DNA from 2 places in the Erwinia sp. CGal63 genome. Region 2 is predicted to be linked to the other one. Evidence: predicted binding sites of a transcription regulator. Region 2 holds the regulator's gene; the other holds the start of a gene.

The links. Region 2 encodes PurR, which represses purine synthesis genes. Its sites were predicted from a motif close to CANGCAAACGTTTGCNTG; they were not measured.
Region 1: the regulator PurR is predicted to act here: its motif matches at 2,028-2,045, upstream of galS (HTH-type transcriptional regulator GalS).

Annotation. Positions count from the first base shown of each region.
Region 1 covers NZ_JAKUMN010000001.1:237,335-240,675, forward strand. The annotation lists gene MKZ79_RS00965 (YbfB/YjiJ family MFS transporter) at 1-12, shown strand, start outside; gene folE (GTP cyclohydrolase I FolE) at 135-800, shown strand; gene yeiB (DUF418 domain-containing protein YeiB) at 853-1,998, shown strand; gene galS (HTH-type transcriptional regulator GalS) at 2,154-3,194, shown strand; gene mglB (galactose/glucose ABC transporter substrate-binding protein MglB) at 3,336-3,341, shown strand, end outside.
Region 2 covers NZ_JAKUMN010000001.1:1,305,504-1,308,844, reverse strand. The annotation lists gene punC (purine nucleoside transporter PunC) at 1-700, opposite strand, end outside; gene punR (DNA-binding transcriptional activator PunR) at 814-1,722, shown strand; gene purR (HTH-type transcriptional repressor PurR) at 1,750-2,775, opposite strand; gene MKZ79_RS05910 (NlpC/P60 family protein) at 3,081-3,341, opposite strand, start outside.

The DNA of each region.
Region 1 (3,341 bases), 1.1 Mb from region 2:
GCCGCGACGTAAAGCCGATTCAGGCCAATTGGATTGATTACTGGATTAACGTCGCGTTGTGTACCAAAATACCGCCTCTGAAATTGTACCGGTCCCGTCGGACTGGCGTCACATCTGCTGGAGAAAAAATCGCCATGGCTACGTTAAGTCAGGAAGCCACACTTGTTCACGAAGCGCTGCTCGCACGTGGACTGGAAACCCCACTACGCTCGCCTGCGCGTGATATGGATGACGAAACCCGCAGACGGCTGATCGCCGGTCATATGACTGAAGTTATGCAGCTGCTCAATCTGGATTTAGAAGATGACAGCCTGATGGAGACGCCGCACCGCATCGCGAAAATGTATGTGAATGAGGTTTTCTCCGGTCTGGACTACGCCAACTTCCCGAAAATCACCCTGATTGAAAACAAAATGAAGGTGGATGAAATGGTGACGGTGCGTGATATCACGCTGACCAGCACCTGCGAACACCATTTTGTGATTATCGACGGCAAGGCGACGGTAGCCTATATCCCTAAAGACAAGGTGATCGGCCTGTCGAAGATTAACCGCATCGTGCAGTTTTTCTCTTCGCGTCCACAGGTGCAGGAACGTCTGACCCAGCAGGTCCTGATCGCGCTGCAGACGCTGCTCGGCACCAATAACGTCGCGGTTTCTATCGACGCAGTACACTACTGCGTGAAAGCGCGCGGCATTCGCGACGCCACCAGCGCCACGACCACCACTTCGCTGGGCGGCCTGTTCAAATCCAGCCAGAACACGCGCCAGGAATTTTTGCGCGCCGTTCGCCACAATTAACCTTTCAGGCGGCTGACTTTCGCCGCCGCGCGTTACGCTCAGGATCTCGCCGATGCCTCGTATTCAGACGCTGGATTTTATTCGGGGCATCGCCATTCTGGGGATCCTGCTGCTTAACATCAACGCCTTCGGCCTGCCTGGCGCCGCCTATCTGAATCCTGCCTGGCAGGGCAGCGTAACGGCGCGCGACGCCTGGAGCTGGGCGCTGGTCGATTTCTTCGCCCAGCTTAAATTTCTGGCGCTGTTTGCGTTGCTGTTTGGCGGCGGCCTGCAGCTGCTGCTTTCCCGAGGTAAAAGCTGGCTACAGGCGCGGCTGAGCTGGCTGGTGCTGTTCGGCTTTCTGCACTGTCTGCTGTTTTGGGAAGGCGATATTCTGCTGGATTACGGGCTGATTGGGCTGGTGGCCTGGCGAATGATCCGCGACGTCGCTTCGACGCGGCAGCTGTTTAATACCGGCGTGACGCTTTATGCGCTGGGCTGCGGCGTGCTGGTGATATTTGGCCTGCTGTCGGGTCATCAGCCGAACAACTCCTGGCTGCCGGGCGCGGCGGACATTCAGTATGAGACTTTCTGGCGAACGCACGGCGGCTGGCAGGCGATGCGCAACCGTCTGGATCTGCTCTCGTCAGGGCTGCTGTCGCTGGCGGCGCAGTATGGCTGGCAGCTGGCCGGTATGATGCTGATTGGCGGCGCGCTGATGCGCAGCGGCTGGCTGCAGGGCCGCTGGAGCCTGGCACATTATCGGCGCGCGGCGTTGATCCTGCTGCTGGCGGCGGCGGCGATTGAAATTCCGGGCATCTGTCTGCAGTGGCGAGCCGGCTGGGCATTTTATCCCAGCGCCTTCTGGCTGCAGCTGCCGCGCGAGCTAAGCGCGCCGCTACAGGCGACAGGCTACGCCGCACTCTGTTTTGGCTTCTGGCCCGTGCTGGCGCCCCTTAAAATCACGCGCGCCGTCAGCAGTGTAGGGCGGATGGCGCTGAGCAACTATCTGCTGCAAACGTTGCTCTGCACCACGCTGTTTAATCACTTTGGCTGGTTTAATCAACTTGACCGGCTGCAGCTGCTGGCTGTCGTGCCCGCGATCTGGCTCTGTAACATTCTTTTCTCCCTGCTGTGGCTGCGCTATTTCCGTCAGGGCCCGGTCGAACATATCTGGCGCATTCTTACCCGTTTTGGCGGCGGCGAGCCGCAGCGGTAATGATAGCCGTCACAAATGTGACGGAAACACATGTAACCGTTTTCATCCCTGTGACCTGATTCACGCAGCGTCGCGACGCCCTTTGTCAGAATAGCCTCCGCAATCAATCCATCCGGGAGGGCTATGCAAACCTTATCTTCCACAGGCGCTCAGCCATGATCACCATTCGCGATGTAGCCCGTGAGGCTGGCGTGTCGGTGGCGACGGTATCGCGCGTGCTCAACCATAGCGCAGCGGTCACTCAGGAAACGCGGGAAAGGGTGCTGAGCATCGTCGGTCAGCTGGGCTATCGGCCTAACGCCAACGCGCAGGCGCTGGCTTCTCAGGTCAGCGATACCATTGGCGTAGTGGTAATGGACGTCTCCGACCCCTTTTTCGGTGCGCTGGTCAAAGCGGTGGACACCGTGGCGCAACGTATGCATAAGCATGTACTGATCAACAATTCCTATCATCAGGCCGATAAAGAGCGTCACGCCATCGAAGTGCTGATCCGGCAACGCTGCGGCGCGCTAATCGTACACGCCAAAGCGCTGGCGGACGAAGAGCTGGCGTCGCTGATGGATCAGGTGCCGGGTATGGTGCTGGTCAACCGTGTTGTGGCGGGCTATGCGCATCGCTGCGTCTGCCTGGACAACGTCAGCGGCGCGCTGATGGCGACCCGTATGCTGCAGCAGCAGGGCCATCGGCGCATCGGCTTTTTAGGTTCCAGCCATGCGATAGAAGACAGGGATCAGCGGCGTACGGGCTGGCAGCAGGCGCTGGCGGAACAGGGTATAACGCCTGCCGAAAGCTGGATCGCCAGCGCCGAGCCGGATATGCAGGGCGGCGAAGCGGCGATGGTAGAGCTGCTGGGCCGCAATTTGCAGCTCAGCGCGGTGTTCGCCTATAACGACAGCATGGCCGCCGGCGCGCTGACCGCGCTAAAAGACAACGGCATTGCGGTACCGCAGCAGCTGTCGGTGATCGGCTTCGACGATATTCCTGTTTCGCGCTATACCGATCCGCAACTGACCACAGTACGTTATCCCATTGTATCTATGGCCAAACTCGCCACGGAACTGGCGCTGAAAGGCGCAGTAGGGCTGCTCGATGAATCGGCCACGCACTGTTTCATGCCGACGCTGGTGCGGCGTCACTCCGTTGCTGTCTGTCAAAGTGTGGCGGCGATCACTAACCGCAACGATACCGCCATGTAACCGTTTTCAATCCGTGAGTAAGTTCACAGTTAATTAACATCTGCTTCACTAAGATGGCCGTGCCTGGCGGGACAGAACCAGAAGAACACGGTCCGGCCGCATGCACACGCATACCGACCCTACACAGAACCGGAGATAACAATGAAG
Region 2 (3,341 bases):
GGCCCCGTTCCGCCAGAATAAAAGGCGAACCGGTCAGCCAGGCGAAAAAGCTGGCGGAGCAGGCGGCGTAAATCAGCACGTTGCCGCTCCAGACCGGCGATTTCAGCAGGGTAAAGAAGCCGACTTTCGCTTCCTCTTTGTGTGGCTTTGCGCCGGGCGAAGCGAGAAACAGCGTGGCGACCAGCAGGATCAGCGCCAGCAGCAGCAGCGCCAGAAAGATGGCGCGCCAGCTAAAGTGGTTCAGCAGCCAGGCGCCCAGCAGCGGCGCCAGCGCCGGCGAGAGCGCCACCAGCGGCATAATAGTGGCAAAAACGCGGTTGGCCTGCGCGGCGGGGTAGCGGTCGATAACCAGCGCCTGCCAGCTTACGGCGGCGGCGCAAATCCCTACGGCCTGCACAAAACGCAGCACCAGCAGCATGGCGGTCGAGTCCGCCCACCACATCGCGCCGCAGCTGACGGCGAAGAGTCCCAGCCCCATCAACAGCACCGGCTTGCGGCCGATACGGTCGGAAAGCGGCCCCCAGAACAGCTGCGCGCTGGCGAAGCCCGCCAAAAACAGGCTCAGGCTGGCGCTAATGGCGCCTGCTTCGGTTTGGAGATCCTGCTGCATGGCGGTAAAGGCAGGCAGATACATATCGGTGGCCAGAAAACCGGCGACGCTGAGCAGCGCCAGGTAAAGCAAAAATCCTTTCGAAGGCATGTTAAATCGCTCTTATTGTCAGGTGAATCGCGGCCGGCAGTGTAAAAGAGTGGCGCGGCGCTTGTGAAACGGTAATATTTGCGTCCTGCGTTCAAAAATTTTGCAGGAAGATTATGTGGTCAGAACATTCGCTTGAAGTGATTGATGCGGTCGCCAGAACCGGCAGCTTCACCGCAGCAGCGGCGGAGCTGCACCGCGTTCCGTCCGCTGTCAGTTATACCGTACGACAGCTGGAGGAGTGGCTGGCGGTACCGCTGTTCGAGCGACGCCATCGGGATGTCGTCCTTACGGCCGCAGGCGAACATTTTATTCAGGAAGGGCGTCTTGTTATCAAAAAAATGCTTGCCACGCGACGGCAGTGTCAGCAGGTCGCCAACGGCTGGCGCGGACAGCTGAATATCGCCGTGGATCGCATCGTCAAAGCGTCGCGAACCCGCCAGCTGGTGGTGGATTTTTACCGCCACTTTCCCGATATGGAACTGCATCTGTCACCAGAAGTCTTTAACGGCGTTTGGGACGCGCTGGCCGATGGTCGGGTCGATGTGGCGATCGGCGCGACGCAGGCTATCCCGGTTGGCGGACGCTTCGCTTTTCGCAATATGGGGATGCTGAACTGGCGCTGCGTAGTCAAAGCGGGTCATCCGCTTGCGCAACGTCAGGAGAAAGTCAGCGAAGAGGCGATCCGCGCATGGCCTTCGCTGGTGCTGGAGGATACCTCGCGCGCGCTGCCCAAAAGAACGACCTGGACGCTGGACAACCAGCGACGGCTGGTGGCGCCAGACTGGGAAAGCGCCTTCGACTGCCTGCTGGCCGGACTGTGCGTTGGCATGGTGCCAGGTCATCTTGCGCAACCGCTACTGCAAAACGGCTCGCTGTGCGAACTGCAGCTGGATCCGCCTTTTCCGGACAGTCCCTGCTGCGTCAGCTGGTCGGAACAGCAGGCTTCGCCGGCGCTGCAGTGGCTACTGGAGTATCTGGGGGAAACGGAGACGCTGAACAGCGAATGGCTGCGGGAAGCTTAACAGGGCGGCCTGGCGCCGCCCGTAACGCTAGCGACGATAGTCGAGGAAAGGGCCATCCGCAACGGAACGGCGCTCAATCAGCGTAGGGTGCACTTCAATGGTCTGCGGCTCTTCGCGCTTGCTGGTGATGCGATCGAGCAGCATATTGAACGCCGTCGCGCCCAGGCGCTCTTTTGGCTGATGCACGGTAGTCAGCGCAGGCGTGAAGTAGCGCGAGTTGCGCACGTTATCATACCCGATCACCGAAATATCCTGCGGCACGCGCAGGCCCATTTCATCCGCTGCGCAAATCGCGCCCATCGCCATCACGTCGCCGCCGCAGAAAACCGCGGTAGGCCGCTGCTTTTGCGTCAGCAGCTGCTGCATGGCGCGATAGCCCGACTCCGGTTCGAAATCGCCCTGTACCAGCCATTCGTCGCGCAGAGTAATGCCCGCTTCCGCCAGCGCCTTCAGGAAACCGGCATGGCGGCCGCCGCCCGTATTGCGTTCCATGTGGCCGGGGATCACACCAATATCGCGGTGGCCGCGATCGATCAGATAGCGGCCCGCCAGATAGCCGCCTTCAAAAGCGTTATCCAGAATGGTATCGGTAAAGTCGCCGCGCGATTCGCCCCAGTCCATGACCACCATCGGAATATTGCGGTGTTCTTCCAGCATGGTGATCAGCTCGTCCGGGTATTCGGCACACATCACCAACAGGCCGTCGACGCGCTTCTGCGCCATCATCGACAGATAGGCTTTTTGCTTTTCCAGCTCGTTATGCGCGTTGCCCAGGATAAGCGTGTAGCCCTTAGCGAAGCAGCTATGCTCCACCGCCTCGATAATTTCAGCGAAGTAGGGCGCTTCGCTGGAGGTCGCCAGCAGGCCGATAGTTTTGGTGTTATTGACCTTCAGGCTGCGGGCCACGGCGCTGGGGGAATAGTGCAGCGCTTTAATCGCTGCCCAGACGGCTTCCCGCGTCTCTTCAGCGACAAAGCGGGTTTTATTAATGACGTGGGACACGGTCGTGGTGGACACGCCGGCGCGTTTGGCCACATCTTTGATGGTTGCCATGAAAAAAGACTCCTGCGCTGTTCAGTAAGTCACTGAAAAGCGGTTTGTTAAACGTTTGCCTGGAATTCCAGCGCTCCTGATATAAATTGCGCATATTTTGTTGCGGAATGGTTACATCAGAAGGGAGTAAACAGAATGCGAAACCGGCCTGGAAGGAGGCGATAGCGACAAACAGGCCCGTTGCGCAACAGATCGTGGATTCTAACAAGAGCAGGCGCAAAAAACGAGAATTTTAGGCCGGCCGGTGGAAATTTGCGGTGAAAAGGCCGGTTCGTCTGCGACGATACCGGCCGGAGTACAGCAGGCTAGCGGATTGTTTTCGGCGTCATGACCCGACGGGCGCCGACATAGTGCTGCTCCCAGTAATCCTCCGTCAGCGCGCTGACCTGAATATCCTTGCCGGTGCGCGGCGACTGGATAAATTTGCCGTTGCCCAGATAGACGCCAACGTGATCCGCCGCGCCGCGACCGTTAATGCGGAAGAAGACCAGATCGCCTTTCTCCAGCTCGTTGCGTTTAACAGAGGCCGCGTCTCTGAGATGGTACATCTCGTTGGCGGTACGAGG